2 regions of the Stenotrophomonas sp. LM091 genome follow, and region 2 is predicted to be linked to the other one. Evidence: predicted binding sites of a transcription regulator. Region 2 holds the regulator's gene; the other holds the start of a gene.
What was found. Region 2 encodes FliA, which starts transcription of late flagellar genes. Its sites were predicted from a motif close to TAAAGTTTNNCNNNCNNNGGCCGATAA; they were not measured.

Region 1 (15,960 bases), 1.1 Mb from region 2:
AACGCGCTATTGCGCGCCCGGCAACATGATGACAAGCCACGATTGGCTGTCAAGCGATCGCGCATTCAGTTTTGAGAAATGCGCGTTAAACCAAATCAAATCAATTCGATAGCGATGGCGGTCGCTTCGCCGCCGCCGATGCACAGGGTAGCAATTCCGCGCTTGGCCCCACGCGTGCGCAACGCGTTCACCAGCGTGACCACCAAGCGTGCGCCCGAGGCACCGATGGGATGGCCCAATGCGCAGGCCCCGCCATTGACATTGACCTTGTCGTGCGGGATGCCCAGCTCGCGGATCGGCGCCATCGCAACCACGGCGAAGGCTTCGTTGATCTCGAACAGGTCCACCTGGTCCAGCGTCCAGCCGGTCTTGTCCATCAGCTTCTGGATCGCACCGATCGGCGCGGTGGTGAACCACTCCGGCGCCTGCGAGTGGGTGGCGTGGCCGACGATGCGCGCCAGCGGCTGCAGGCCGCGGGCGGCGGCATCGTCCTCGGAGAGCAGCACCACGGCAGCGGCGCCGTCGGAGATGCTCGAGGAGCTGGCGGCGGTCACCGTGCCGTCTTTCTTGAAGGCCGGGCGCAGGGTCGGAATCTTGGCGATGTCCGAGCGGCCGGGCTGTTCGTCCTGCGCGTACTCGACCTCGCCCTTGCGGGTGCTGACCTTGACCGCGACGATTTCGCCATCGAAGGCACCATTGGCCTGCGCGGCCTGCGCGCGGCGGACCGACTCGATCGCGAAGGCATCCTGGTCCTCGCGGCTGACCTGGTACTTCTCCACGGTGCATTCGGCGAACTCGCCCATGGCCTTGCCGTCGTACGCGTTGACCAGGCCGTCGTGGGCCATGTGATCCACGGCCTGGAAGTTGCCGAAGCGGTTGCCGGTGCGCGAGTTGGGGATCATGTGCGGGGCGTTGGACATCGATTCCATGCCGCCGGCGACCACGATGCTGGCCGAGCCGGCCTTGATCAGGTCATGCCCCAGCATGATGGCCTTCATGCCCGAACCGCACACCTTGTTCAGGGTGGTGGCGCCGGTGGACACCGGAATCCCGGCGGCGATCGCGGCCTGGCGGGCCGGCGCCTGGCCGAGGTTGGCCGGCAGCACGCAGCCCATGATCACTTCGGAAACATCCGCGGCCGGTACTCCGGACTGCTCCAGGGCCGCAGCGATCACGGTGGAGCCCAGGGTCGGGGAGGGCACGCCGTTGAACTGGCCCAGGAAGGAGCCGATGGCGGTGCGCTTGGCGGCGGCGATGACGATGTTGGACATGTGCAATCTCTTTGGTGCGTGAGCTAAGAGCGGAATGGGAACGCGGGCGTTGGAAGCCGACGCATTTCCCGGCAGACTGCGTGGGGGTCGGCCCAGTATAGAGGGTCGGCATTGACTGCCGGTGTCTGCCCGGGGGCAGGCAGGTGGGGAAGGTCCATTCACTAGGGGAACAGGGATGAAGCAGGTTGTGATCGGCAGGTCGGCCTTGGCCGCGGCATTGGCATTGGCACTGAGTGCCTGCGGAGGTGGTGGCAGCAATGTCCGGGGGGATCTGGAGCCGTCGCCGCCCCCGACCACGCCCCCGTCGCCGCCGCCAACGACGCCCCCCACAACGCCGCCCGTAACGCCACCGGTAACGCCTCCGCCTCCGGCCGTCGATGCACACCTGACGGTGATCAATGCGCGCGATGCGCAGTTCACCGGCAAGGGCATCCGCATCGGCGTTGTCGATTCCGGCGTAAGCCGCACCCATCCGGCGGTGTCCGGGCGGGTGGTGTCCAGCCGCGCCTACATCGATCCGCTGGTCAACAATCTCAACATCGATGACGTGGTCGGCCATGGCACGACGGTGGCCTCGCTGGCGGCGGGACGCGCGTTCGGCGCCTGGCCGGGCGGCGTCGCGCCGGAGGCGCTGATCGTCTCGGCACGGATCATCGCCGACAAGCGGCCTGCCGACGATGGCTCGGGCAATGGCAACGAAGTGACCGGCGCGCTCGGTCTGGCCGGCGTCCACCAGGATCTGATCACCGACGGTGTGCGGATCATGAACAATTCGTGGGGCGGGCTGTATTGGACCAACACGGCCGCCACCGCACCGATCGCCGCGGAGTATCGCCCGTTCATCGTTGGCCACAACGGCCTGGTGGTGTTCGCGACAGGCAACGAGAGCCGCGCCAATCCGTCCAGCATGGCCGCACTGCCCAGCCAGCCGGGCCCGGGCAATACCCGGCCGGCGGCGGATCTGGAGCGCGGGTGGCTTGCGGTGACCGCCGTGGACACCAACAAGCCCGATACCCTCGCGTCCTACGCCAATGCCTGTGGTGTGGCAGCCAATTACTGCCTGGCCGCGCCAGGCACGGCCGTCTTCCTCGATCCCAAGAACCCTGGCGGTCCGTTGCTGTACGGGTCTGGCACCTCTTACGCGGCGCCGCTGGTCTCCGGGGCCGCCGCGCTGGTCTGGGAAGCCTTCCCGACGTTGACCACGGACCAGGTCCGGCAGGTATTGCTGGGCACCGCGACCGACCTGGGCGCGGCCGGTACCGATGCGGTCTTCGGGCATGGCCTGCTCAACGTGGGTCGCGCCGTGCGCGGGCCGGGTCGGCTGGACTGGGGCGACTTCCATGCGGCGCTCGGCACCGCCTACACCGTCTGGTGGGGAGGCCTGTCGGGCGCGGGCGGGGTGGTCGTTGACGGCGGTGGCAACGTGGTCGACGGGATCGATGATCCGGGCATGACGCTCGGCGGGGAGAACCGCAATGCCGGGCAACTGCGCATCACCGGCGGGGCGACCGTAGCCATCAACGACCTGTATCAATCCGACATCGTGGTGGACGCCGACTCCTATCTTTACGCCTGGGATGTGATCACCAACGGGACGATCACCAACAACGGCGTCATGCAGATCAACTCCAACGCGAACCCGCGGATCGCCACGCAGTACAACGGCGATCTGTACAACAACGGCATCCTGTTCAACCGCGACCACGCCAACAGCACCCTCAACGGCAACTTCATCCAGAGCGCGACGGGTGAGTTCTGGATGTTGCTGGGCACCGATCCGCTCCACATCGGCGGCCGGGCGACGCTGGATGGCGGACTGTTCGTCTATGGGTTGGCGGAGGGCTACGTCGCACGGCGGGAGCATGAGGTGCTGGTGGCCGACGGGGGCGTCAACGGGCAGTTTTCCTCGCTGGGCTTCAATGCGGCCACGTTGCCACTGCTGCAGGCGACCGTGCACTACGACCCCAACCGCGTGTATCTGGACGTGGAGCCTACGTCGGTCACCACTGCTGCAGCGGCCCGCACGTCCGATGTCGGCACACTGGCCTCGGCCGCACGTGTGGAAGCGGCGTTCCAGGCGCTCGATGCGCGCCTGCAGCCGTCGGCACCCTCGACCGCGATCGTGCTGGATCCCGACCTGACCGCAGCGGCGGGGGCCATCCAACAAACGCCCACCGACCAGGCGTTGAGCCAGACGCTGGACAGCCTGTCCGGCAAGGCGCACGGGCTGGCCGCTGCGATGACGTTCGATGCGATCGACATGAACCGTCGCGGTCTGTCGGCGCGTCTGGATGCAGCGATGGCCACGCCCCGTCTGCGCGGCGCATGGCACAGCGCGCTGGGCGAGGCGGGGCAGGGCAGCTTCGCCGGCACGGGGGCGCAGACCCAAGGCTGGATGATGGGTCAGGATCTGGCCCTGGGCAGCAGCGGCATGATGGGCGTCGCCTTCGGCGAGACGCGCAGCAACAGCAGTCGTGACTGGGGCGGTGACCGTGGCCGCGATCGTCAGTCGCAGGCGCAGGTATATGCCGGCTGGAATGTCGGCAACGGCTATGCCATCGGCCAGGTCGGGGTCGGTCAGTTCACCCGCAACATCGACCGGCAACTGCTGCTGGGCGCTGGGCAGTACGGCGTCAACGCGCGTTACGGCGGCCACTTCAGCACCGCCAGCATGGAGTCCGGCTACCGCTTCGGCTCGGCGGGGGCGGGGCTGACGCCCTACCTGGGCGCGGAATATGCCCGCGTGGACAGCGACAGCTTCAGCGAGGACGGCGGCTTTGGCTTCGGCCTGCGCGCCGAAGGCAACGTTGCCAGCCGCAGCCAGGCGCTGGCCGGCCTGCGGGCGGAGACGCGCTGGGGCAGCTGGTCGCTGCGCGGTTACGCGGAGTGGCAGCAACTGCTGTCCAGCACCGGGCTGGATCCGCAGGCGAGCTTCGTCGGCGTGGAGGCCTGGGCACCGTTGGCAGGCCTGCAGCCGGCCCGCTCGGGCGGCTTGTTCGGGCTCTCGGTGGAGTCGTGGCTGAGCCGCAGCAGTCGCCTGGCGTTCGGCTATGACCAGCGCTTCGGCCCGCGCGGCGATCTGCGCCAGGTGCAGCTGCGCTACTCGGCCGGGTTCTGACGGCCGGTCTCACTGCGAGGTGTATGAAAAAAGAGGGCGCGATCGATGATCGCGCCCTCTTCGTTTGTCACGCCGGCTCAGTTGCCGCGCAGCGTGCCCCGCCGCGGCGTGCTGCGCCCCAGCGGCATTTTCAGCTTGCCGATGGAGAGGATGCGCGACTCGGCGATCTGGTCGGCGGCGCGTTGCGGGGCGATGCCCTCGCTCTGCGACAGCGCGAAGATGCGGCCGAGGTTGTGGTAGATGCTGCGGATCAGGCGCATCGCGCGCTCACGGTTGTAGCCGTCGATCTCCAGCGAAACGTTCATCACGCCACCGGCGTTGACCGCGTAATCCGGTGCATAGAGGATGCCGCGGGCATGCAGTTCGTCACCCACTTCCAGGCTGGAGAGCTGGTTGTTGGCCGTGCCGCAGACGATCCTGCACTTCAGGCGCGGCAACGTGTCCGGATTGATCGCGCCTTCCAGCGCGCACGGCGCGAAGATGTCGGCGTTGACGTCGTAGATGTCCTCCGGCTTGACCGCTTCGGCACCGTACTCGGTGACGGCGCGATCCACGCGCGCGCTGTCCAGGTCGCTGACGTACAACTTGGCACCACGGTCGCGCAGCAGCTTCACCAGTTCCATGCCGATGTGCCCCAGGCCCTGCACCGCGATGCTGGCCTTGCCCACTTCCTCATGGCCCAGCTTGTGCTGCATCGCCGCCATCAGCGCCTGCAGCGCGCCATAAGCGGTAAACGGGGCCGGGTCGCCGGAGCCGCCATGTACCTGGTGCACGCCGGTGACGTACTCGCTTTCCAGGTAGATGTTCTCCATGTCGTTGACATCGGTGCCCACGTCCTCGGCGGTGATGTAGCGGCCGCCCAGCGAATCGACATAGCGGCCGAACGCGCGGAACAGCACTTCGCTCTTGTCCCGCTTCGGATCGCCGATGATCACCGCCTTGCCGCCGCCCACGTTGAGCCCGGCCAGGGCGTTCTTGTAGGTCATGGTGCGGCTCAGGCGCAGCGCATCGGCCAGGGCCTCGTCGGTGCTGGCGTAGGGACGCATGCGCACACCGCCCAGGGCCGGGCCCAGGGTGGTGTTGTGGATGGCGATGATCGCCCTCAGACCGGCATCGCGGCTGTGGCAGAACACCACTTGTTCGTGACCGGTGGTTTCGAGGGTTTCAAATAACATGGTGGCTCCGATGGTGCGAACGGTGGCGAACAGCGGCGAACGCGCCAGCAAAAGGTGGGTTGTAAAACAAAAAAAGCGACGTCGTCGGGTCTCGGACGGGTCGCGCGGCGCCATTCTAGTCCATTCCGATGGAGGGTGCTGTCAGGGGATCTCCCGTCGTGCTGTCATTAAAGTTGCTGAAGCGCAGGCCGATGCCGTGGCAACGGTGTGGATGGCCGGTCATCGCAGGAAGGATCACGTGGGCGCAGTCGCAACAGGGCAGGTGCGGGACCCGGTGCATCCGGGGCGATGGGCATGAGCGTCGCGATCTGGGTGGGGGTTGCGGTGCTGGTGCTGCTGGGTGGGGTCGCGCTGCTCCGCCAGCGGCGTGTCGCGCCGGTACCCGCGACGGCGCGCGCAGCCGCCACGCAGGCATGCGGAGCGTTGCCCGCGGGCAGCGTTTCGCCAGGCACCGACCCCGTGGCGGTGCTGCAGGCCGGGCTGCACACGCTGGCGCTGGTGCCCCGCAGTGGCGATGCTGCCGATGCAGCGGCCCCGCACGCGCTTGAGCTGCGCGATGCAGTCACCGCCTCGCTGCTGGCGCGGGACTGGTCGGCCCGCCACCTGCCTCGCCGCCCACAACTGCTGCCGCAGCTGATCCAGACCGTCAACGACAGCGACGCCTCGGCGCGCGCGATGGCCGGGATCATCAGCCAGGACCCGGTGCTGACCGGCAACCTGCTGCGCATCGCCAACAGCCCGGTCTACCGGGTACAGACACGCCCGGTGGAAACGCTGCAGCGGGCCGTCACGCTGGTAGGGACCGATGGCATCCGCCAGATCATCAGCGCGGTGCTGGTGCAGCCGGTGATGCAGCTGCAGTGCGATGCCTTTCCGCAGTTCAGCGCGGTGATCTGGGAGCACGCGCTGCTGGCATCGCGCGCCGCCGCCGATCACGCGCGCACGGTGACCCATGAAGATGGCTTCGCCGCGCAGTGGCTTGGTCTGACCCAGGGCCTGGGGGCGGCGCTGGTGATGCGGCACCTGCTCGATGCCTGCGCCGAGCACGGCGTGGCGGTGCCGCCGCGCGCGCTGGCGGCCGAACTGCTGGACAGCTGGACCCTGCCGGTGGCCAGCCGGATCGCCGCCGCATGGGAGCTGCCCAAGGCCGTGCACGATGCCTTGATCCGCCAGAGCGGCAGTGGGCTGGCGGCCAGCCTGCGCCTGGCGCGCGCGGCGGCCGCGGCCAGCCTGCTGTGCCGCCACGGCCAGATCGGCCAGGCCCAGGCGCTGGCCCTGCTGGAACAGCTGGACGACACGCCGCCGCACGCGCTGCAGTGGATCTGGCGGCGGGTCCACGGCCGGGCGGTGGAGACCGTGGACTGTGACGAGGCCGAGTACGACGTGGCCCGGGCGGGCTGAGCTAGAGCTGCGATTCCAGGGGCAGCCAGCTGATCGCACGCGCGCTGGCACGCAGCCAGAAACCAGCGTCCGGTTCGCGGTACAGCCAGTGCGGCGGCTGTGCATCGCGTTCCAGCCAGCGCACGTCGCCCTCCGGGCCCAAGGCCACCCAGTAACTCTGGCTCGGGCTGGCCAGGCGCAGATACTCCTGGCGCAGTTGCGCGGCAAGCACCGGATCGTTGAACAACACGCCCATCTCGGTGTTGAGGTACGCCGAGCGCGGATCCAGGTTGAACGAGCCGACGAAGCCACGCTGGTCATCGATCATGAACGCCTTGGTGTGCAGGCTGGCCCCGCTGCTGCCGAACAGGCCACCGCCATCCACGTTGCCGCGTGATTTGAGCTCGTACAGCTGCACGCCACTGCGCAGCAGCGGCGCACGGTAGTGCATGTAGCCGCTGTGCACGGCGGCCACGTCGTTGGCCGCCAGTGAGTTGGTGATCACCCCGACCTGGGCACCGCGCGCGACCATTGCGCCCAGCCCTTCGGTTCCGTCCTCGCCCGGGACGAAGTAGGGCGAGATCAACAGCGCCTTGTGCCGCGTGCTTTCCAGTTCCTCCACCAGCCGCGTCACCAGCCAGCCGGCCTGGTCGTCGCGGCGGTGCTTCATCGGCGGGTCCGAGGCGATTTCCACCTCGCCGCTCCAGTGCAGGTCCAGTGCATCGCGGTAGTACGAGCGCTGCGCCTGCGAGCGCGCGACCCTCTCCAGGTAGGGCTTGGCACTGTCCAGCCGCGCTTCGTGCTCGCTTTCGCGGATCAGCAGGCGCAGCTGCGGCTCGGTGTAGAACGCCAGCGCGCGGATCGGCACGGCGGTATCACTGTTCCAGTAATCGTCGAAAATCGTGTTGGCCTGCTTCACCGCTTCGCCGGCCACCAGCAGGTCCAGGTCGCGGAAGTTCACGTCCTGCCGCGCGCTGAAGTATTCCTCGCCGATGTTGCGGCCACCGACGATCGCCACGCGCCCGTCGGCGATCCACGACTTGTTGTGCATGCGGTGGTTGACGCTGAAAACGCGCTGGACCATCTCGACCAGCCGCCACAGCCCGCTGCGGTTGCGGAACGGGTTGTACAGGCGGATCTCGATGTTGGGGTGCGCATCGAGCGCCATCATCAGCGCGTCCTTGTCCTGGGCATTCATGTCATCGAGCAGGATGCGCACCCGCACGCCGCGCTCGGCGGCGCGGTACAGCTCGTTGGCCATCAGGTGGCCGATCAGGTCGTCCTGCCAGATGTAGTACTGCAGGTCCAGGCTGCGCCCGGCGTGCTGGGTGATCACCGAGCGCGCGGCGTAGGCATCGAGCCCATCGGAGAGGAAGGCCACGCCGGTCTGGCCGGGATGCTCGGCCTGCAGGCGGACCAGCTCGCGATCGATCGCGGTCTGGTCGGCCTGCGTGGGCAGCACCGTGGAGCGCTCGCCGAGCGCCTGCGGGGTGAGGTGATCGGCCAGCAGCAGGCCACTGAGCACCAGCAGCACCAGCAAGGCCACGATGATCCCCAGCCAGCGCAGCAGCCGGCGCCAGAACGGTCGTTTCTCGGTCATGCCCCGATCGTAAGCGGCAGGGGCGTGCAGGGCGAGTGCCGGGACGGTCTAGAAACGCTCGTCCGGCGCCAGGTAACGCCACTGGCCCGGGACCAGCTTGCCCATCGCCACGCGGCCAATGCGCAGGCGGCGGATGCTGACGACCTCCAGCCCGACCTGGCGGCACATGTCGCGCAGCTGGCCCGGATGCACCGGCTTGATCGCAAAGCGCAGGCGCGTTTCGTTCTGCCAGCTCACCTTGCACGGCGGCAGCGGCCAGTTGCGGAAGCTCAGGCCATGCGCGAGCCGCTTCATGCCGTAAGGCGCCAGCTCGCCACTCACTTCCACCAGGTACTCCTGCTCCAGCGTCGCGCCGCGGTCCTTCAGGTGCGAGATCACGCGCCCGTCCTGGCTGACCACGACCAGGCCGCTTTCGTCATCGGACAGCGGCATCACCAGCTGCAAGGCGTGGAAATGCCGCTGCAGCAGGGTCACCCCGGTGGCGTCGAGCTCACTGCGGCTTTCCGGTGTCACCAGCGCACACAGTTCGTCCGAACGCATGCCGGCCGGCTTGTGCAGCAGCATGCTCACGGTCTCGGTGCGGGTTGCCTCGGCGTTCTCGCGCAGCACGATCACTTCGTCGGTGACCAGGGTCTGCGGCTGTTCCACCACCTGGCCGTTGACGGTCACCCAGCCGCCCTCGATATAGCGCTGGGCGTCGCCACGGGAGCAGCCGATCAGGCTGGTCAGGCGTTTGTCGAGTCGGATCGGGTCGGTCATCGGGCAGGCAACATAAAACGGGAAGCGGGCGGGGAGTGTACTGGCTGGGGCCCGGTGCTGCGCGATGATGGCCGCTGCGGCTCAGGCCGGCGTGCGTTCCAGGTGGGTCAGGTACAGGCGCAGATCGAACTCCAGCTGGTGGTAATCCGCTTCCATGTGGGTACACAGCTGGTAGAACGCCTTGTTGTGGTCCGATTCCTTCAGGTGGGCCAGTTCGTGCACGACGATCATCTTCAGGAACGGGGCCGGCGCCTCGCGGAACACCGTGGCGATGCGGATCTCCCGGCTGGCCTTGAGCTTGCTGCCCTGTACCCGTGAGACGGTAGTGTGGGTGCCCAGGGCATGCTTGAGCACCTGCAGCCTGCTGTCGTAGATCACCTTGGACAACGGCGCGGACTGGCGCAGATAGCGCTCTTTCAGGCCCTGGGTGTAGTCGTAGAGCTGGCGGTCGTTGCGCACGGTGTGCAGCTGCGCATAGCGGCGCTCCAGCCACGGCCCCAGCCGGTCGCCCGCGATCAGCTCGCGCACCTGCTGCTGCAGGGCGTCGGGATAGCCGGCAAGGTACTTCAGGGCGGTCATGCGGGCGGTTGGGGCGGGGCGGGCAGACCAGTATGATGGCCCCCGGAATCCCGCAACAACAGATGCTAGGTGTATGGCGAAGGCAAATCCCCTGCAGGAGCAGCTGCTCAAGGCTGGGCTGGTCAAGAAATCCCAGGTCTCCCAGGCCGCCCGTGAACAGGTGAAAGCCCGCCACGGCAAGGCCCCGGTCGCGCCCAGCGAAAGCCAGCGCGAGGCCGAGCGCCTGCGTGCGGAGAAAGCCGAGCGTGATCGCGCGCTGGAAGCCGAGCGCAAGGCCAGGGCGCACGCGCAGGAGCTGCAGGCCCAGGTCCGCCAGATCATCGAGGCGCACAAGGTCAAGCGCGAGGGCGAGAGTGAATACCGCTTCAACGACGGCACCGTGATCCGCACCCTGCTGGTCAACAACGTGCTGCGCCGGCAACTGGCCTCGGGCAGCCTGGTGATCGCCCGCCACGGCGAGGGCTTCGAGCTGCTGCCCCGCGCCGCGGCCGAGAAGGTCCGCGAGCGCGATGCGAGCGTGATCTTGCTCGACAACAGCCAGCCCGCCGGCAGCGAGCCGAGCACCGGCAACGCCGAGGATGATGCGTACTACGCCCAGTTCCAGGTGCCCGACGACCTGGTCTGGTAAGCGCTGCCTGAAGCGTTCACCCGGCGCCGTGCGCGTTCAGCCCCACGTCGGCTGGCCGCGTCGGGCCGGGTCTATGCTGGTGTCCTGACACCGGCATGGGAGATACATCATGGCGACAGGTTGGGCAGGCGACGGCGCCGTCCAGGATCAGATCGACGCCACTGTCGATGACGCCATCCAGCGGGCCCGCGCACAGCTGCGCGACGGCCCCGGGCTGACCCACTGCGAACACTGCGAGACGCCCATTCCCGAGGCGCGGCGCAAGGCCGTGCCCGGTGTGCGCCTGTGCGTGCGCTGCCAGGAAGAAGAAGACGCCGCCCAGCACGAAGGCACCGGCTACAACCGCCGCGGCAGCAAGGACAGCCAGCTTCGGTAGATACCGACCAACGGTCGGTATCTACAACCGGCGTGGCACGCGCCCTCAACCGTCCCCCTGGATCCCGCCCGGTGCCTGCGACGGATCCCGCCAGCGGCGCACGGTGCGCTGGAAGAACATGTTGTTGGGCATCTGCAGCACCGTCCCTTCGTGCCCGCTGCCGGTTTCCTGCAGCGTGGTGTAGATCAGGTTGATGTCGATCACCCGGCCCTTGAGCCCGGGCTTCTCACCGTTCTCCAGCAGCTCGATGTAATCGTGCAGGCGGAACGGGCGCGTGGTGAAGATCAGCAGCGTGCAGAAAATGTTGGACAACACGCTCCAGGCGGCGAAGAACGCCACCGCGCCCACCGCAGCGAAGCCGGTGAATGCCGTCCACAGTACCGTCGCCGAAACGCCCACGATGTTGAGCACGATCAGCAGTACGGTGAAATACACCACGAAGGTGAACACCCGGCGCGCGCCCATGATCATTTCCGGCGGCAGTGTGTAGTGGTCGCCGACCCGGCGGATCAGGCGCCGGGCGACCAGCCGCAGCAGCCAAGCCACCAGCAGCGTCACCAGGATCTGCAGGGCAGGGACCCCGTAGTGCAGCCATTCGTGGGTCCAGGCGGGCAGATGGTCTTTCATGGGGGCGGAATTCCTTTGCAGCGATAGTGCCGATCCCACCATGGTAATGCCGATGCGCGTCACCGCATCGTGGTATCGGCATACTGCAGCGGCCTGCCGTACACATCCAATGCAGCAATCATCGCCGAGGCGCACAGCGGCGCGTTCTGCGCGTATTGCACACACACATCGGGTGCTGCGGGCGCCAACGACAGCTGTATCTGCAGCGGGCTCCACGGCAGCGTGCAGCTGGTGGCCAGTGAGAGCAGCACGGCCAGGCAACTGGAAGACATGGGGATACTCCTTGGCGAGCGCCGGTAGTGACATCGGATTGGATGCCGCTGCCACCGGAAAGGTTTAAAGGCCGCGCAGAAAAAGAAATCCAGCGGCGGCTTAAACCTTTTCCGTGCGCCCCGCATCCAACGGATATGCTCGACACCACCATGTCCCCTTCCAGCGCCCCGACCGAGGCCGACGCCGCCGATGACCACGCCCTGGTGCGTGCCGCGGCGGCCGGTGACGTCACCGCGTACGAGCGCATCTACCGGCGGCATTCGCCGCGCGTGTACGCCGTACTGTGGCGGCTGTGCGGCGGCCACGCGGCCCGTGCCGAGGATGCGCTGCAGGAGGCCTTCCTGCAGGCATGGCGCGCCCTGCCGGGGTTCCGCTTCGAAAGCAGCCTGGGCACCTGGCTGCACCGCCTGGGCGTGAACGCGGCACTGATGGAACTGCGCGCCAACGCCACCGGCGATGCGCGCGATGCCGGCGAGGAGGGCTGGGAGTCGCTGGCGACGCTGCCGGCCCAGGACCGCTGCGCCGGTACCTCCATGGACCTGGAGCGCGCGCTGGAAACACTGCCGCCCCGTGCCCGGGCAGTGCTGGTCCTGCACGACATAGAAGGCTGGAAACACCAGGAAATCGCCGACCAGCTGCAGATGGCGGTCGGCAGTTCTAAAGCACAGTTGCACCGTGCGCGTGGCCTGCTGCGCGCGCGCCTAGGAGAAACCGCATGAGCCCCCATGATTCCGATGACAACGCACTGAGCGCACGGCTGCGCGCCCTGCCGGCCGAGCGTCTCCCGCCGGCACGGGTGTGGCAGGGCATTGCCGCACAGTTGCCGGCGCAGACCTTGGCCCCGACCCCGGCGGCTGCCGTGGCAACGCTGTCGACACGCCGCCGGCGGGAGCGCTGGCCGCTGCGCATCGGGCTCGGCCTGGCCGCCGCGCTGGCGCTGCTGATGGTGGTGCCGACGCCGGTCCCGCATACGCCGGCGCCCTCGTTGCTGCAGCGCCAGGCCGACGCCATGGCCGGTGAATACCAGCAGGCCATCGCCGCCTTGCCCAGCGACGGTGTCACCGAGGAGTGGCGCCCGGCCCTGCACGAACTCGATGCCAGTGCGGTCAACATCCGCGCCGCCATCGCTGAAAACCCCCGCTCGGGCTATCTGCTCGGGCAACTGCAGCGCACCTACGCGCTGCGCCTGCAACTCACCCAGCAGGCGGTGTTTTCCGCCGGCCTGCCCACCTGAAGGAGATCCCCATGCGTAGTCCTCTGTCCCTGATCGCGGCCCTGGCGCTGTGCCTGCCGCTGGTCGCCCAGGCCGCCACCAGCGTCAATGAGCGCCATCCACTGGGCGCCGGCGGGCGCGTGGAAATCAGCAACATCGCCGGCAAGGTCACCGTGCGTGGCTGGGATCGCAACGACGTGGCACTGACCGGTTCGATGGCCGACGGGCTCACCCTCAAGCAGGACAGGAGCAGCAACCGCGTGCGCTGGGAAGTGGAGTATCCGCGCGGCCGCAGCAACGGTGGGGCCACGCTGGAGCTGCGCGTTCCGCGCGCGGTGGAAGTGCAGCTGGGCACCGTCAGCGCCGACATCGACGTGGCCGACATCGACGTGCGTCGCCTGCAGGCCAACAGTGTCAGCGGCAGCATCATCGCGGCCGGGCGCAGCGGAGAAACCACCTTGAACACGGTCAGTGGCGGCATCCGCTCGCAGGTGCAGACCCCGCGGCTGGACGCGCGCACGGTCAGTGGCCAGTTGCTGGCGGGCGGCGGTGCCTCGGGCGAGGTGGCGGCCGAATCGGTCTCCGGCCGGGTCAACGTCACTGCCGGGCGGATCCAGCGGCTGGCGGTGGAAACCGTCTCGGGCAGCCTGGACGTGAGCGCGACCGGCATGGCGCCGGGCGGCAAGGTGACGATGCAGACGGTCAGCGGATCGGTCGCGCTGAAGCTGCCGGTCAATGTCTCGGCGCAGCTGAACGTCAAGACGTTCAGTGGGGGTATCCAGTCCGATGCCGGGCAGGTGGAGAAGCCGCGCTATGGCCCGGGCAGCAGCCTGGATGCACGTCTGGGCTCGGGCGATGGGGATATTTCGATCAACTCCCATTCCGGGAGCGTGCGGGTCAGCCTGGGCCGCTGAGTGCGGCCACCGCACCGGCCGATGCCGGTGCGGTCGGCAGCAACGTCAGCCGGCTTTTTTCAGCGCCAGGGTATTGCCCAGCACTTCGATCTTGCCGCCACCTTTACGGAAGGCAGCCAGATCCGCAGCGATGCTCTGGCTGCTGACGGCGGAGTTGGACCCTTGCTTGCGGTCGACGCGAACGGTGTTGCTTGCCTTGGGGGAGGTCTTTGGCGTACGAGCCATGGATGCTCCTGCTATGGATGAAGCGTGGAAGAAAACGTCGACAGATCCTGCTGTTGTCGACGGTAGTCCTGCCGCACGAGGCGGCAATCATCGCCGCCCATGTCGAACTGGCGGCAGATCGCGGGTCGCTGCGAGTAGATCGTGCAGCGCAGGTGATACGGGTCGATCGCGGCGCACCAGCCTTCTTCGTTGCGTGCCATCACCGTGCCGCCACGCGCATCGGTGTCCAGCAGGTAGCCGGGCACGTTGTCGTCAGGCATGACGGTGACGGTGAGCCGACAACACACCGCATCGCAACGACGGCAGTCGATGGGGTCGGGCTCGGACGATGTAAGGAGTGCAGCCAGGCGTTCGCCCAATCTGAAGATCTCTTGGCGGCTCGGGGTGCAGCAGGCTGTGAACGAGCCGGATCACAGCGATGAGCGATCCCGGCACCGCGGACGAATCCGGACGGTGGCAGCATCGAAGAGGACGGTGGCCTGGGAGGCCCGGAAGATGGTGCTTGTTGCGTCAAGCGCATTGCGCTTTGAAGCCGAAAGATGATAGCGCTTCCGGCGTAACGTTTTGTTAATAAGGCCGTTCACGCCTCTTCAGGCCTTGTGCGACAAGGCCTGGTGCAAAAACAGGGTCAGTTGGCGGCGGCCAGCGCCAGCCCGTGGACCACACCGAAGGACGGATTGCCGCGGACCAGGGTCGAGCCCGGGAAGGCATTGGCGACGGCCTGCTGCAGGTAGCCGGCACGCGACATGCCCCCGGTCAGGAACACCGCTGCCGGGTCGTGGCCGATATCGCTGCGGACCTGCTCGAGCAGGGCGGTCAGTTCGCCCAGATAGCCGCCGGCGGCGGTTTCCAGACGCGAGGCATCGATCTGCACCTGCAGGCCGCGTTCGATGAACCCAAGCGCGCTGTCGTGACTGGAAACACCGCTCAGGGCGATCTTGCAGCGTTCGACCTCGCGGTACAGGCGCGCGGTGTTGCCGGTGTCCTGCAGGGCAGTCAGGCGCGGGCCGAACGGCGCATCCACATCGCGGTAGGTGTGCTGGCGGAAATCGCGCTGGCGGGTCATGTCCTGCACCATCGCCGCTTCCACGTAGTGATGCGCGGGCACGCGGGTGATGCCGCGGCCGAACAGCGGCATGTAGCCGCCCAGGCTCAGCGCCAGGTCGATATCGGTACCGCCGCGGGCGATACCCCAGGCACGGTGGATGGTCGGGGCCTGGCCACCGCCCACCCGGGCATGGGCGATATCGGTGGTACCGCCGCCGATGTCCACCACCACCGCGTCGTGTTCCTGCGGGCTTTCGGCGTGGTAATGCATGGCCGCGGCCGCGGGCTCTTCGAGGAAATCGATGCTGTCAAAGCCGGCGGCGATCGCCGCGCCGTGCAGGATCTCCAGCGCCTGGGCGTTGCCGGCCTCGCCGATGGAACTGCGGAACTGGACCGGACGGCCCAGCGTGGCGGTGCGGATCGGCGTGTCCAGCTGGCGCGAGGCGGTCAGGCGGATGTGCTCGAGGATGTGCGTGGCGATGCCGGCGATGGTCTGGCGCGCGCGCGGGTGCAGGTTGTAGCCGAGCATCGATTTCGGGCTCTGCACCAGGTTGCCTTCGTTCTCTTCGAAGTAGGCCTCCAGCGCGTCATCGCCGTAGACGGCGTTCTGCAGCAGGGTGGTGGAGCTGAGCGGGGCCCGCATCTGCTCTTCCATCCACTGCCGGCGCACCACGCGCAGGGCCTCCCGGCGCAGTGCATCAGGCGCGCGTTCCTGGCCGGCGGCGCGGGCATCGCGCGCGGCGGCGTCGACCAGCCGGGCCAGATCGTGCTCCAG
Region 2 (15,960 bases):
GGCAACCGGCTCAACGTGCCGGTACGTCATCCGCGCAGCAGCATCGCGCGGATCAAGCCGCTGGAACTGATCCAGGTCGACGGTGTGTACCAGCACCAGAGCAACCCTGCCGAAGCGGCGCGTGTGGTGGAGTACCTGGCCCAACTGTGGCAACAGCCCTATGCCGTGCGCCCCTCGGTGGGCGTGGTCACCTTCAATCGCAAGCAGGCCGAGTTGATCGAGGAACACCTGGAGCAGCGCGCCGGGCAGGATGCCGCCTTCCGCGCCGCATTCGCCGAGGAACGCGAGCGCAGCGAAGACGGCGAGGACATGGCGGTCTTCGTCAAGAACGTGGAAAACGTACAGGGCGACGAGCGCGACATCATCGTGTTTTCCTCCACCTTCGGCCGCAACGCGCAGGGCACCTTCCGGCGCAACTTCGGCGTGCTCGGCCAGACCGGCGGCGAGCGCCGCCTCAACGTGGCCGTCACCCGCGCCCGGCAACGGGTGGTGATGATCACCTCGATGCCGATCGCCGACATCTCCGACCTGTTCAACACCCAGCGCGCCCCGGCCAGCCCGCGCGACTACCTGCAGGGTTACCTGGAGTACGCCCGCGCCCTGTGTGCCGGCGAGTTCGACGGCAGCGCACGGCTGTTGGATCGCCTGCAGACCGACCGCAGCGTGGCAAACCGCACCCACGCGGCGCCCGCCGACGGGTTCACGCAGATCGTCGGTGCCTACCTGCAGTCGCTGGGATGGAATGCGGCCGCAGCCAGCGAAGGCGATGCATTCGGGCTGGACTTCGCCATCGAACACCCCGACACCGGCAACTTCGCCATCGGCATCGAATGCGATGCGCCCAGTCACCCGCTGCTGGCGCATGCCCGCGCCCGTGAAATCTGGCGACCCTCGGTCCTGCGTCGCGCCATCGGCGGCATCCACCGGGTGTCCTCGCATGCCTGGTACCACGACGGCGAGGCAGAACGGGCACGCCTGCGCGTTGCCATCGAGGCAGCCATGGCCCCCGCCCCGGTGCCGCCCCCGCCTCCCCCCATGCAACCGGAAACCCTGCCATGAGTGGTCCCAAAGTCGTCCGTATCGTGACTGCCGAAGAACTGCTGGCCCTGCGCGAGGCGATGCTGCACCGGCTGGACCAGGCGATAGCGCGCTGGCAGGCGCAGTGCGAGCAGGTCGGCGAGCGTGACGCCTCGGCCGTGGCCGCCGTCATGGCACGCCGCCAGGCGCTGCAGGCACTACTGGCAGACAGCGACAACACGCGGTATGCGCAACTGATCGAGGCCGAAATCGCCTTCCTGCAGGCCGACACCCGCGACCGCGAGGGGCGCGCCGTAGACCGCGCCGCGGCAGGCCGCCAGCAGCAGCGGCGGCAGCGCGACAACGCGGCGGCCGTGCTCAAAACGCTGCAGGATCGACCCGTCGATGCAGACGCCGGCCTGCTGCAGGCGCTACGGGCACTGGCCGACGGTCACCCCGGTGCTGACGCAGAGGCGGTGCTGGCCCGTGCCTTCGCCCTCCTTGCGCCCCCGGAGGAGCAGGCAACCCTGAGCAACGGCCAGCGCGCCTTGGCAGCCGCATTGCAGACCTCGGCGCCCATCCCCACGCTGGCCGACTAGGCCGCCGCGCAACCCGCCGATCCCGGACGCGAGGCGCGCCTGCTGCGCGTGGACCGCTACATCGCCGAACTGCAGGTACTGCAAGGCCCGGCAGTCGCCGCGCCCTACCTGGAGGCGCTGCACCACGCCGAGCAGGAAACCGCTCCGCAGCGGCGCAACCTGCTGCTGGACAGCCTGGTTCTGGAACTGGCCGCCGCCTCGGCCGCGTTCGCCCAGCGCCGCGTGCAGCTGGAGCGGCTGCAGGATGTGGCCAGCAGGCTGGCGGCACTGGACCCGCTTGACCATGCGCCGTTGCTGGCCCAGGTGGGCGCGTGCAGTACCGACACCGCGCTGCCGCTGCTGACCGCGCTGACCCAGCAGTGCGATACCGCCCTTGCCAGCCACCAGCAGGCGCTGGCGGCAGTTTCCCGGCGCCAGGCCGTACTCGACGGCCTGGCCAGCCTCGGCTATGAAGTGCGCGAAGGCATGGCCACCGCATGGCAGGACAATGGCGCGGTGGTGCTCAAGAAAGCCGCCACCCCCGGCTATGGCGTTGAAGTAGGCGGCCAGGCCGACGGTGGGCGCCTGCAGGTCCGGGCCGTGGCGCTGGCGGCCGACCGTGACCGCAGCCGCGACCGCGACATCGAAACCCTGTGGTGCGGCGAGTTCGGACGGCTGCAGGCGCTGTTGCACGGTCAAGGCACTGAGCTGGTGGTCGAACGGGCGTTGGGCGTGGGTGAGGTGCCCTTGAAGGAGGCCATCGCCACCGCGACGCCGTCCGGACAGGTGCAGGTGTCGCACGCGCGCAGCGGCTCGATCTGACGTCACGGAACGGTTCTTGCACGACCCCGGGTAATCCCCCGTGTCGTGCAGCCCATGTCCGAGAACGAACAAGCCGGCGAAAAGACCGAGCAACCTACCGAAAAACGCCTGCGCGATGCCCGGGAACAGGGCAACATCCCGCGTTCGCGTGAGCTGGCGACGGCGGCTGTGTTCGGTGCCGGTGTGCTGGCGCTGATGGCCTTCTCCGGCACCATCGCCCGCAACGCCAAGACCTGGATGCAGGTCGCGCTGAGCCCCGAGCCGGGGCTGCGCCTGCATCCCCAGGCGTTGTTCGGGCACTTCGGCGAATTGATGCTGCGCTTGCTGGTGGCCATGTGGCCGCTGCTCGTGATCTGTCTGCTGGCCTGCTTCCTCTCGCCAGTGGCGATGGGCGGGCTGCGCTGGTCGAACAAATCGCTGATGCCCGATTTCAAGCGGCTCAGCCCGATGGCCGGCATGAAGCGCCTGTATGGCCCGGAAGCGATTGCCGAGTTCACCAAGTCCCTGCTGCGCATCGCCTTTGTCGGCACCGCCGCCGGGCTGGTGGTGTGGCACGGCATCCGCTCGCTGCGTGACCTGCTCAACCAGCCACTGGAGGCCGCGATGATCCACGGCCTGGGCTTCACCCTGAAGCTCATGCTCGCCACCGGCGGCGCAATGATGCTGCTGGCCGCCATCGATGCCCCCTACCAGCGCTGGAACTGGATGCGCAAATTGAAGATGACCCGTGAAGAGCTGCGCCGCGAAATGAAGGAAAGCGAGGGCAGCCCGGAGGTCAAGGGCCGCATCCGCCAGCTGCAGCAGCAGATGTCCAACCGCCGGATGATGGAAGCGGTGCCCACCGCCGATGTCGTGGTGGTCAATCCCACCCATTACGCGGTCGCCCTGAAATATGAAGGCGGAAAGATGGGGGCGCCCACCGTGGTGGCCCTGGGCGTGGATGAAACCGCCCTGCGCATCCGTGAGGTGGCCGATGGCAACAAGGTCGCCATCGTCTCCGCCCCGCCTTTGGCACGCGCCTTGTATCGGGAAGGTCAACTTGGAAAGGAAATTCCCGTGAGACTGTATTCGGCCGTGGCCCAGGTGCTCTCCTATGTCTACCAGCTGCGCGGCTGGCAGACCGGCCCGATGCCGGCAGCGCCCAGCATCGACATCGATGAATTCGGCAAGGGGGGCCGCCCATGAGCGCGCAGCCGGCCGGCATGAACGCGCGCCGCGCGCTGGACATGATCCGCCACGGGCTGGGTGCCCCGCTGATCGTGCTGGCCCTGCTGGCGATGGTGGTGGTGCCGTTGGCGCCGCCCGTGCTGGACGCGCTGTTCACCTTCAACATCGCCATCTCGCTGATGGTGCTGCTGGCGGTGGTCTATGTGAAGCGCCCGCTGGACTTCACCATCTTCCCGATCGTGCTGCTGATCACCACCATGCTGCGGCTGGCGCTGAACGTGGCCTCCACCCGCGTGATCCTGCTGCACGGCCAGAACGGCCACGAGGCCGCCGGCAAGGTGATCGCCTCGTTCGGCGAGTTCGTCATCGGCGGCAACTACGCGGTCGGCATCGTGGTGTTCGCGATTCTGACCATCATCAACTTCGTGGTGATCACCAAGGGCGCCGGCCGCGTGTCCGAAGTGACCGCACGCTTCATCCTCGATGCCATGCCCGGCAAGCAGATGGCGATCGACGCCGATCTCAACGCCGGTTTGCTGACGCGTGAAGAGGCCAAGGCCCGCCGCGAGGAGGTCCGCGAGGAAGCCGACTTCTACGGCGCAATGGACGGTGCCAGCAAGTTCATCCGCGGCGATGCGATCGCCGGCATCCTGATCCTGTTCATCAACCTGGTCGGCGGCCTGGCGGTCGGCGTGCTGCAGCATGGCATGCCCTTCGGCGATGCCGCCGCGACCTACACCCTGCTCTCCATCGGTGACGGCCTGGTGGCCCAGCTGCCGGCCCTGCTGGTGTCCTCGGCGGTGGCCATGCTGGTCACCCGCGCCTCGCGCTCTCAGGACATGGCCCAGGCCATGATGGGCCAGGTATTCGGCCAGTACCGCGCACTGACCATCGCCGCGGCGATCCTTGCAGTCGTCGGCCTGGTCCCGGGCATGCCCAACGTCGCCTTCTTGACGCTGGCCGCCATCCTGGGCTTCATCGCCTGGAAGGCGTGGAAGAAGAGCACCGCCCAGGCCGCGGCGGCTGATTCCCCGGCCGCCAATCGCCCCGATACCCTCGGCCTGCCCGGTGCAGCGCCCTCGCCCACCGCCGAGCTGACCTGGGACGAACTGCGCCCGGTCGACCCGCTCGGCCTGGAAGTCGGCTACCGGCTGATCCCGCTGGTGGACAAGAACCAGGGCGGCGAGCTGATGGCCCGGATCAAGGGCGTGCGCCGCAAGCTCACCCACGACATCGGCTTCCTGATTCCCTCGGTGCATATCCGCGACAACCTGGAACTGCCGGCGACCGCGTACCGCCTGCTGATCCACGGGGTGCCGGTGGCCACCGCGGAGATCCATCCCGACCGCGAACTCGCGCTGGACCCGGGCAGTGCGCTGGGCACGCTGGAAGGCATTGCCGGCAAGGATCCCGCCTTCGGCCTGGATGCCACCTGGATCCAGCCGCACCAGCGCGCCAATGCCGAATCGATGGGCTACACCGTGGTCGACCCGGCCACCGTGGTCGCCACCCATCTGTCGCACCTGATCCGCGAGCACGCCCCGGAGCTGCTCGGCCACGAGGAAGTGCAGCAGCTGCTGGCCAACCTGGCCAAGAGCGCCCCCAAGCTCGTCGAAGACCTGACACCCAAGTCGCTGCCGCTGTCGGCCGTGGTGCGGGTATTGCAGAACCTGCTGATCGAGCGCATCCCGATCCGCCAGCTGCGCAAGATCGTCGAATCGCTGGTGGAAAGCGCGCCGACCAGCCAGGACCCGGCCGTGCTCACCGCTGCCGTGCGCAACGCGCTGGGCCGTTTCATCGTGCAGGAGATCGCCGGGATGTCGCCGGAGCTGCCGGTGTTCACCCTCAACCCGCAACTGGAACGGGTCTTGCAGGAGTCCACGCAGGGCAACGGCGCCGCGCTGGAACCCGGACTCGCCGAGCGACTGCATCAAAGCCTGGCCGAATGTGTCGGCAAGCAGGAAGCGAAGAACGAGCCCGCGGTCGTGCTGGTGCCTGGCCCGGTACGTGCGGCGCTGGCACGGCTGGTACGCCACAGCGTCCCCTCGCTGTCCGTACTCGCCTACAGCGAGGTGCCCGAGGACAAACGGTTGAAGCTGGTCGGCACGATCAGTTGAGCCGGACGCCCGACGGTACCGCGACAGAAAACAGACACCTCATTCGATTTCACCGCAGCAGGAAATAAAGGGACTCCCTGACCGTGCAGACCACCGACAACCAGCGTTTCCCTTCCACGACTCCGCCGCCCCAGTCCCGGTACCACAGCATGAAAATCAAACGCTTCGTCGCCTCCGATATGCGCTCGGCCATGAACCTGGTGCGCAAGGAACACGGACCGGACGCAGTGATCCTGTCCAACCGCCGGATCGAGGAAGGTGTCGAAATCGTGGCGGCGGCCAACTATGACGAAAGCGCCGTGCAGCGTGCGCTGGAAGCGGCCCGCAAGGACGTGGCCCCACCGCCGGTGCCGCGCCCGCGCAGCGCCGCCGATGCCGTGATCGCCGCCGTGACCCGCCGCAGGGCCCCGGTCGCCGCGCCCGAGCCGGTGGCCGCGACCACCTCGGCCGTCGCCGCGCTGGCCCGCGCCGCCGTCGGCGCCACCGGTCGCACCCTGGATACCGCCAACGAGATCGTGCCGCCGCCGGGCAGCAGTGGCTTCGCCGCCACCCTGGCCCGTGCCAGCGTCGGCCCGGCCGTCAACGAACCGTCGCTGCCGGAGCAGATCTTCGCGCCGTTCAATGTCGAGCAGGCCGCGGCCGCGTCGCCAGCGCTGCTGCAGCCTGAGCCGCTTGTCGCCGAGCCCACCGTGGCGGCCGTGAACCCGCCGATCAACCGCGCGCGCTTCGTCATCGACCCGCCGATGGACGACGAACCGCACTTCCAGATGCACGTGCCGGCCGCCGCCGTGGCGATGCCGCCGCTGCCGGTCAGCGTCACCGTGCCGCCGGCCCTGCCTGCTGCCGAGAGCGTCGTGGCAGCGCCGGACACGGTCGCCCAGGCGCGTGCCGAAAACCCGGCGCCCGCCGTTGTCGCCGAACCGGCGCAGGCCCAGCCGCAGCCGGCCGCCGAACTGGTGGTGGTGCAGCGTGATGACGAAGAGATCCGCCAGCTGCGTCACGAAGTGGCCGGCATGCGCCAGGTCATCGAGCGCGAGATGAACCGCTTCACCGACGAGCGCCTGCGCGGCTCGCCGGTCCGCGCCGCCGCGCTGGACCTGATGGACGAGTACGGCTTCGATGCCGGCATCAGCCGCGACGTGGCCATGCAGATTCCGCTGGACACCGAAGCCCACCGCGGCCGCGGGCTGATGCTCGGCCTGCTCTCCAAAAAGCTGCCGATCGCCCCGGTCGACCCGCTCGACGCCGGCGGCGTGATCGCCCTGGTCGGCCCCACCGGCGCCGGCAAGACCACCACCATCGCCAAGCTGGCCTCGCGCTTCGCCGAGGCGCATGCGGCCCGCGATGTCGCCCTGGTCACCACCGATACCGGCCGCATCGGCGCCCGCGAGCAGCTGTACGGCTTCGGCCGGCAGCTTGGCATCGCGGTCCATGAGGCCAGCAGCGGCAGCGATCTGAACCAACTGCTGGAGCGCCTGAAGGACTACAAGCTGGTCCTGATCGACACCGCGGGCCTGGGCCCGCGTGACCGCGCCCTGGCCGCCCAGCTGCAGTGGCTGCGCGCGGCCCAGCAGATCCGCACCCTGCTGGTGCTGCCGGCCAACACCAGCTTCGGCGACATGGACGAGGTGGTCCGCCGCTTCAGCGCCGCCAACCCGCAGGGCGTGGTGCTGAGCAAGCTGGACGAGACCGGCCGCTTCGGCAGCGCCCTGTCGGTGGCCGTGGACCACCGCCTGCCGATCACCTGGGTCACCGATGGCCAGGACGTTCCTGAAGACCTGCACCGTGCCAGTGCGGCCAATCTTGTACTTCGCCTTGAAGATTTGCGCCGCGCGGCCGATATGCCCTGCAACCCGGAGTTGAACCATGCCGTCGCGTGAGTACGCCAAGCTGACCAAGACCTTCCCGTTGTCGGCTACCCGAAGCCAGCCGCTGGGCCCGGTCCGCACCATCGCCGTCACCGGCGGCAAGGGCGGCGTGGGCAAAACGAACGTTTCGGCCAATCTGGCCGTGGCGCTGGCAGACATGGGCAAACGCACGCTGCTGCTGGACGCCGACCTCGGCCTGGCCAACATCGACGTGATCCTGGGCCTGCAGCCGAAGGTGACCCTGGCCGACCTGGTCGCCGGGCGCTGCACGCTGGAAGAAGTGATCATGGAAGGCCCCGGTGGCGTGCTGGTGGTCCCGGCTGCCTCCGGCCGCCGCCACATGGCCGAACTGCAGCCGGCCGAACACGTCGGCCTGGTCAATGTGTTCTCCGAGCTCGAGCGCGAGCTGGACATCATGATCGTGGACACCGCCGCCGGCATCACCGATGGCGTGCTCACCTTCTGCCAGGCCGCGCAGGACACCGTGGTGGTGGTCTGCGACGAGCCGGCCTCGATCACCGATGCCTACGCCCTGATCAAGGTGCTCTCGCGCGAGCGCGGCGTGGACCGGATCCAGGTGGTGGCCAACATGGTCCGCGACCCGAACGAAGGCCGCGTGCTGTACGAGAAGCTATCCCGCGTGTGCGAGAAGTTCCTCGCCGATGTCTCGCTGAACTACCTGGGCTGCGTGCCGCAGGATGACTGGCTGCGCCTGTCGGTGCAGCGCCAGCAGCCGGTGGTGAAGGCCTACCCGTCGAGCCCGGCCGCCCTGGCGCTGACCGAGATCGCGCGCCGCACCGCCCGCTGGCAGGCCCCGACCGAGCCGCGTGGCGGGGTCGAGTTCTTCCTGGAACGCATCCTCAAGCAACGCGGGGTGACGGTATGAAGGGCGCAGCACAATACAAAGAGGTCCAGCGGACCGCGGCCAACGAGTGCATTGCCCAGCACTCGGACCTCGTCCGGCGGATCGCCCACCATCTTGCCGCGCGCCTGCCGGCGAGCGTGGAAGTGGACGACCTGATCCAGGCCGGCATGATGGGCCTGATCGAGGCCTCGCGCAGCTACGACGCCGACCAGGGCGCCTCGTTCGAGACCTACGCCTCGATCCGTATCCGCGGCTCGATGATCGACGAGATCCGCCGGGGCGACTGGGTGCCGCGCTCGGTCCACCGCCGTGCCCGGGATGCCGCCGCCACCATCCGTCGCCTCGAGCAGAGCACCGGCCGCGCCGCCAGCGCCACCGAAGTGGCGGCCGCGATGGACATGCCGCTGCCGGATTACCTGCGGCTGATGGAAGACGCCTCGCGCGGCCAGGTGCTGAGCCTGGAATCGCGGATCGAAGACCAGGGCGAGCTGGACACCGTCGCCCAGGGCGGCCCGACCCCGCAGCAGGTGCTGGAACGCGGCGAGTTCGGGCGCGAGCTGGGCAACGCGATCGGCCTGCTGCCCGAGCGCGAACAGCTGGTCCTGTCGCTGTACTACGAGCAGGAACTGAACCTGAAAGAGATCGGCGCCGTACTGGGTGTGAGCGAATCGCGCGTGTGCCAGATCCATGGCCAGGCCGTGCTGCGCCTGCGGGGCCGGCTGAAGATCTTCGAGGCGGCAGACGCCGGCCTCGAGAACCATTGAAATCGAGGAAAGTGCTTTGAACAAGAACATGCGTATCCTGATCGTCGACGACTTCTCGACCATGCGTCGTATCGTCAAGAACCTGCTGGGCGATCTGGGCTTCACCAATACGGCCGAAGCCGAGGACGGGCATGCCGCGCTGGCGATGTTGCAGAGCCAGCCGTTCGATTTCGTGGTCACCGACTGGAACATGCCGGTGATGACCGGCATCGACCTGCTCAAGGCCGTGCGTGCCGATGCCAAGCTCAAGACCCTGCCGGTGCTGATGGTGACCGCCGAAGCCAAGCGCGAGCAGATCATCGAAGCGGCCCAGGCCGGCGTGAACGGCTACATCATCAAGCCCTTCACCGCACAGACCCTGGAAGAGAAGCTCGGCAAGATCTTCGAACGCCTGGCGGCGAGCGCCTGATGGAGACCCTGAGCGACAAATCCGCGCTGGTGCAGCGCCTGCAGGATGCCCTGGCCGCCCTGGAAAGTGGCGACGAAGCCGGCTGGCGCCGGGAAATCGACGCCCTCGCCGCGCTGCGCACGCAGCCGATGATGGCCGGCCTGAACCGCCTGGCCCGCGAACTCGGCCAGGCCCTGGGCGAGCTGCCCAGCCTGCCCAGCGAAGCCGGCGAACTGGATGACGCCTGCGCGCGCCTGGACCACGTGGTGGCGATGACCGAACAGGCCACCCACCGCACGCTGGACCTGGCCGAGGAATGTCGCTCGCTCACCGAACAGCTGCGCGCCAACGGGTTGACGCCCGACCAGGGCCAACAGCTCGACCGCATCCGTCACAATCTCACCGAAATCGCGCTGACGCAGAGCTACCAGGACCTCACCGGCCAGATCATCCGCCGCGTGGTGGGGATCGTGCGCCGCGTGCATGAAGGTTTCGGTGCGCTCGGCCTGCCGCCGCAGGAAGACGAGAAGAAGCGCGACAACAACGGCCTGGCCGGTCCGGCCGTGAACGGCCTGGATCGCCATGCGGTGTCACAGAACGACGCCGACGACCTGCTCTCGGACCTGGGACTGTAACGACCATGAGTGCTGTTCCAGACGATATCGCTGCCGACTTCATCCTCGAGGCCCAGGAAATCCTGGACCGCCTCGGCGAACAGCTGGTGTCGCTGGAGCAGGCGCCCCAGGACGCCGACCAGCTCAATGCCGTGTTCCGCGGCTTCCACACGCTCAAGGGCGGTGCCGGCTTCCTCGGCATCCAGGCGATGGTCGAGCTGTGCCACGCGGCCGAGGAAACCCTCGGCATGGCGCGTTCGGGCCAGGCCACGCTGCAGGCGCACCACTTCGATGCGGCCCAGCAGTCGCTGGACTACCTGCAGTCGATGCTGGATTCGGTCTCGGCCGGAACCGAGCCGGGCTATGCCCCGCCGGAACTGATCGCCCAGTTCGACGTCAACGGTCCGGCCACCCCGACGCCCGCGGCTGCCGCCAGCGCCGCCAGCGCCGGCAGCGGCGGTGGCGAGCTGATCACCGATGATGAGTTCGAAGCACTGCTCGACCAGCTGCATGGCGGCGCCGCGCCGACCGCCGTGGCCGTGTCGAAGAAGGACGACGGCCTGATTGGCGAGGACGAGTTCGAAGCCCTGCTTGACCAGCTGCATGGCGGCGCCGTTCCCGGTGCCAAGGCCATTGGCGCTGCGCCCGTGCCTGCCGCGGCCCCGCGCGCCGTGGCCGCCCCGGCGGCGCCGAACGCCAAGCCGGCCCCGGCCAAACCGGTCGCCGAAGCCGAACACACCGTGCGCGTGGATACCAAGCGCCTGGATGCGATCGTCAACCTGATCGGCGAGCTGGTGCTCTCGCGCAACCGCCTCAAGACCCTGCGTGCGCGCCTGCACGATGAAGAACTGGACCGCGCGGTGTCCACGCTGGACATCGCCACCGCGCGCCTGCAGTCGGCGGTCATGCGTACCCGCATGCAGCCGGTCGGCAAGGTGTTCTCGCGCTTCCCCAAGGTGGCCCGCGATGTCGCACGCTCGCTGAAGAAGGAAGTCGAGCTGGAGCTGATCGGCGCCGAAACCGAGCTGGACCGCAACCTGGTCGAAGCACTGGCCGATCCGCTGGTGCATCTGGTCCGCAACGCGATCGACCACGGCGTGGAAATGCCGGAGCTGCGTGAAGCCCAGGGCAAGCCGCGCAGCGGCCATGTGCGCCTGTCGGCCCAGCAGGAAGGCGACTACGTCAGCATCGAGGTGCAGGACGATGGTGCCGGCATCGATCCCGAACGCCTGCGCCAGAAGGCGCGTGAGAAAGGCTTGATCGATCCGGAAGCGGCCGCTCGCCTGAGCAGCGAAGAATGCCTGCACCTGGTGTTCCTGCCCGGCTTTTCGACCAAACAGCAGGTCACCGACATCTCCGGCCGCGGCGTGGGCATGGACGTGGTCCAGTCGCGCATCCGCGAGCTGAGCGGCCAGATCCAGATCCAGTCCGAGCTGGGCCGTGGCAGCCGCTTCATGATCCGCGTGCCGCTCACCCTGGCGATCCTGCCGACCCTGCTGGTGCAGGCCGGCGAAGACGTCTACGCCCTGCCCCTGGCCCGCGTGATGGAGGTGCTGCATGCGCCCAACAGCTCGCTGGGCTGGTTCGATGGTCGCGCCGTGCTGGACCGCAAGTCGCACACGCTGGCCCTGGTCGATCTGCGCCACTGGCTGGATGTGGAGCCGATGCCCTCCTCGCTGCTGACCATCGTGGTGCTGCAGGCCGGCGAAGCCCGCTTCGGCCTGGTGGTCGACCAGGTGCGGGGCCGCGAGGAAGTGGTGATCAAACCCCTGCCCAAGGCGCTGCGTGGCCTGCGCGGCTATGCCGGTGCCACCCTGATCGGCGATGGCCGGATGGCGCTGATCCTGGACGTGGATGGACTGCGCACCCACCACGATTGACCGCGTGAAAGTGTGACCGCCGCATCACTGGATTCCTTCGGCGTCTCAAGTCCCATTCATACAAGCCGATAACGGACCCATGGACAGACTCAGCCTCATTGGACTATTCCTCGCGTTGGCCTCGCTGGTCGGCGGCAGCATCCTCAAGGGAGCCGGTCTGGCGTCGCTGTGGTCGCCGGCCGCCTTCGTGATCGTCATCGTCGGCACGATCGCCGCGATCCTGCTGCACACCTCGCCGGCAGTCTTCAAGCATGCGTTCAAGATCGTGCGCTGGGTGATCCGGCCGCCGAGCAGTGACCGTCGCCAGTTGATCCAGCAGATCGTGGAATGGAGCAACATCGCCCGCCGCCAGGGCCTGCTCGGCCTGGAAGCGCAGGTGGATGCGCAGGACGATCCGTTCCTGCGCAAAGGCCTGCAACTGCTGGTGGACGGCGTGGAGCCGGAGACCATCCGGCACATGATGGAAATTGAACTGAGCAGCCAGGAAAGCCAGGACCTGGCCGCCTCCAAGGTGTTCGAGGGCATGGGCATCTACGCCCCGACCCTGGGCATCATCGGCGCCGTGCTCGGCCTGATCGCGGTGATGAAGAACCTGGCCGACCCGAGCAAGCTCGGGCATGGCATCGCCGCGGCGTTCACCGCCACCATCTACGGCATCGCCTCGGCCAACCTGCTGTTCCTGCCGGTCTCGGCCAAGCTCAAGAGCGTGATCCATCACAACAGCCGCGACCGCGAGATGATCATCGAAGGGCTGATCTCCATCGCCCAGGGCGAGAACCCGCGTAACATCGAAACCAACCTGTCCGGGTTCCTGCACTGACATGGCCCGCCGCAGGCACCACGAAGAGCACGCCAACCATGAGGCCTGGGCGATCCCCTATGCCGACCTCATGACGCTGCTGCTCGCCTTCTTCGTGGTGATGTACGCCATCTCCTCGCTCAACGAAGGCAAGTACCGGATCATGGCCGATGCGCTGACCACCGCCTTCGGTGGCGCGCCGCGCACGATCAACCCGGTGCAGGTCGGCAACCAGCAGGTCCAGGGCGGTGGCTGGGACAGCCCGTCGGTGATCAAGGCCGGAAACCGGATCGGCCCCTCCGCACCAGCACCGAGCAACGACCCGACCCTGCTGCCGGCGATGGCCTCGCAGATGCGCATGCCGGTCTCGATACGCAACCAGGAACAGCTGCAGCGTGCCGAGCGCCAGCTCAACGGCATCGCCGACAAGCTCACCGCCACCCTGGCACCGCTGATCGAACGCGGCATGATCACCGTGCGCCGCACCGAGCTGTGGATCGAGGTGGAGATCAACAGCGACATCCTGTTCCCGACCGGCTCGGCCACGCTGGATGTTCACGCGCGCGACACCCTCTCCAAGCTGGCCGAAGTGCTGCGTGACGCGCCCAACGGCGTACGCGTGGAAGGCCATACCGACAACATCCCGATCGCCACCTCGCTGTTCCCCTCCAACTGGGAGCTCTCGGCCGGACGCGCGGCCAGCGTGGTGCACCTGTTCGCCGACCAGGGCCTGCAGCCGGCACGCCTGGCGATGGTCGGCTACGGCCAGTTCCGCCCGCGCGAAGACAATGCCAGCGCCGAAGGCCGCAACCGCAACCGGCGGGTGATGGTGATCATCCTGGCCGACACGGCGCAGAGCATCGACCCGATCACCGACCGCCTCAGCGCCGACGCCGACGCCACTGATGCCGCCAAGGCGCCCAGCGCCGGCAACCCCGTTACCCCCGTTACCCCCATCGCACCGGTGCAGTTGCCACCGGTGCCGGCCGGCAGCCGCGTTGGCGCCGCCGTTCCGCCCGCAATGAAGGAGTGAACCGCATGCGTATCTGGGCTGTTGCCAATCAGAAAGGCGGCGTGGGCAAGACCACCACGACGCTCGCACTCGGCCGCGGCCTGGCCACGCAGGGCCACCGCGTGCTGTTGATCGATCTGGATCCGCATTCCTCGCTGACCCGCGCCTTCGGCGTGCCGTTGGATCCGCCGCCGCAGGGTGTGCTGGAGCTGTTCGCCACGCCGCCGGCCGAGCTGCCCACCCTCGCCCGCCACAGCGACATCCCGGGCCTGGACTATGTCTGCGCACAGGCGGCACTGGCCACGCTGGAACGGCGCAGCGCCAACCAGCCGGGCCTCGGCCTGGCCCTGCAGAACGCGCTCGGCCGTCACCAGGGCCAGCACGACTACATCCTGCTGGACTGCGCGCCCACGTTGGGCCTGTTGATGATCAACGCACTGGCCGCGGCCGACCGCCTGATCATCCCGACCCAGGCCGAGCCACTCGCCCTGCATGGCCTGGATGGCATGGTCCGCACCGGCGAGATGGTCGAGCGCTCGCGCCGCCGCGCGCTGCCGATGTCGATCCTGCCGACCCTGTTCGACCGCCGCACCCGCGCCGGCAACGAGACCGTCAAACTGATGCAGGACAAGCATGGCCATCGCGTCTGGGAAGACGCGATTCCGGTCGATACCCGCATCTGCAATGCCGCCAGCCTGACCGTGCCGCCGCAATCGGAGGATTACCCCGGCCGTGGCCTGGCCGCGTATCGCCGCGCGCTGGAATGGATCCTGGCCGACGATGCACAGCAGATGGAGCGCGCGGCATGAACACCGCCGGCGTGCTCGACGATTACCTGGAGCAGCTGCTTGGCGACGCGATGCCGCCGCCGGCAGCGTCACCGGTGGCCGTCGCGACGGCCGACACCGTCGAAGCGACCGGCGGCCTCGACGCCGCGCCTGCGACTGTCGAAACGGCCAGCGCCGACGCGGCGCCGGCGACCGACGAACAGACCGCCGCTGGTACAGCGCCGGCGGCAGACGACCCGGTTGTCCCGCCAGGCTTCCGTGACCTGCTCGATGAGCTTCGCGACGATCCGCTGCTGAGCGGCGCCATGACGCTGCCCACCGCGGGCGCTGCACTGGACGCCGAGGCAGCTTCGGCTGCCATCAGCGCGCCTGCACCGGGATTCGACGACCTGCTCGACGAACTGCGCAACGATCCGCTGCTCAGCGGCGCGATGCCCGCGCCCGCCGAAGAAGCGCGCCCCAGCTGGAACGACCTGCCGCCCGAGGTTGTCTACGAAACCGATCCCATGCCCGCAGGCGCCAGCACGCCAGCCGAATTGCCCGAGCCTGTCGCGCCACCCGCCGCCGCGCCAGCGGCCCGCGCGCCGATTGCCCGGCAGATGTCCTCGATGCCGCCCATGCCGGCGGCGACCAGCGCCCGTGCCGGCACGCCCTCATTGGCACAGAGCCGGCCCGGCAGCTGGGAAGAGCTGCAGCGCCAGGCACGCGACCCGGCCTCCAGCCCGCGCGAGAACCGCCGTGCCAGCGAGCGCACCTCGCGCTGGCTGCGTCTGCGTTGCGGTGCCCAGGCCTACGCGCTTGAACTGCTCAAGGTCCAGGAAGTGGTCCTGCCCGTGCCGCTGCTGCCCCTGCGCGGCACCTCCCCGGCGATGCTGGGCATCATGAACCTGCGTGGCCAGGTCGTGCCGGTAATGGACCTGGGCCTCCACCTGGGCAGCAGTGCGGCCGGCAATGACGCCAACACCCGCATCGTGGTGCTGGAGGAGAACGGCGAGACCATGGGCCTGCGCGTATCGGCCGTGGAGGATGTCGCCAATCTCACCGATTCCCAGATCGAGCCCCCCGATACCGCCCGCATCTGCCAGATCTCCAACGACCTGTTCCGTGGCGTGGCCCGGTGCGGCGCCCAGCCGATGATCCTGCTGGACGCGACCCAGCTGCTGAACTGACCGGCACCCACGCGATCGCCCACGCCGCCCCTAAAGCTTTGTGGGTTCGGGCCGTTATCTCTCTCGGAACCGTTTGTCCGGAGCAATGATGAGCACTGTGGCCCTGGGTGAT

Region 1: BIZ42_RS04360 (HDOD domain-containing protein) is a predicted target of FliA. The motif match lies at 5,733-5,759, and genes of this name have one in related genera.

What each region holds. Positions count from the first base shown of each region.
Region 1 is NZ_CP017483.1:962,193-978,152, reverse strand. It holds gene BIZ42_RS04375 (thiolase family protein) at 96-1,271, opposite strand; gene BIZ42_RS04370 (autotransporter serine protease) at 1,447-4,389, shown strand; gene BIZ42_RS04365 (Glu/Leu/Phe/Val dehydrogenase dimerization domain-containing protein) at 4,467-5,564, opposite strand; gene BIZ42_RS04360 (HDOD domain-containing protein) at 5,853-6,965, shown strand; gene BIZ42_RS04355 (phospholipase D family protein) at 6,967-8,544, opposite strand; gene BIZ42_RS04350 (rRNA pseudouridine synthase) at 8,593-9,303, opposite strand; gene BIZ42_RS04345 (M48 family metallopeptidase) at 9,385-9,882, opposite strand; gene BIZ42_RS04340 (DUF2058 domain-containing protein) at 9,956-10,510, shown strand; gene BIZ42_RS04335 (DksA/TraR family C4-type zinc finger protein) at 10,620-10,886, shown strand; gene BIZ42_RS04330 (mechanosensitive ion channel family protein) at 10,932-11,513, opposite strand; gene BIZ42_RS04325 (hypothetical protein) at 11,573-11,785, opposite strand; gene BIZ42_RS04320 (sigma-70 family RNA polymerase sigma factor) at 11,921-12,505, shown strand; gene BIZ42_RS04315 (hypothetical protein) at 12,502-13,020, shown strand; gene BIZ42_RS04310 (DUF4097 family beta strand repeat-containing protein) at 13,032-13,913, shown strand; gene BIZ42_RS04305 (hypothetical protein) at 13,959-14,138, opposite strand; gene BIZ42_RS04300 (YkgJ family cysteine cluster protein) at 14,150-14,449, opposite strand; gene BIZ42_RS04295 (Hsp70 family protein) at 14,767-15,960, opposite strand, start outside.
Region 2 is NZ_CP017483.1:4,164,293-4,180,252, reverse strand. It holds gene BIZ42_RS18580 (AAA domain-containing protein) at 1-1,059, shown strand, start outside; gene BIZ42_RS19805 (hypothetical protein) at 1,056-1,616, shown strand; gene BIZ42_RS19800 (hypothetical protein) at 1,665-2,417, shown strand; gene flhB (flagellar biosynthesis protein FlhB) at 2,472-3,602, shown strand; gene flhA (flagellar biosynthesis protein FlhA) at 3,620-5,701, shown strand; gene flhF (flagellar biosynthesis protein FlhF) at 5,851-7,581, shown strand; gene BIZ42_RS18555 (MinD/ParA family protein) at 7,568-8,455, shown strand; gene BIZ42_RS18550 (RNA polymerase sigma factor FliA) at 8,452-9,198, shown strand; gene cheY (chemotaxis response regulator CheY) at 9,215-9,607, shown strand; gene BIZ42_RS18540 (protein phosphatase CheZ) at 9,607-10,221, shown strand; gene BIZ42_RS18535 (chemotaxis protein CheA) at 10,227-12,080, shown strand; gene BIZ42_RS18530 (flagellar motor protein) at 12,160-12,900, shown strand; partial or broken gene motD (flagellar motor protein MotD) at 12,902-13,747, shown strand; gene BIZ42_RS18520 (ParA family protein) at 13,918-14,700, shown strand; gene BIZ42_RS18515 (chemotaxis protein CheW) at 14,697-15,848, shown strand; gene BIZ42_RS18510 (STAS domain-containing protein) at 15,937-15,960, shown strand, end outside.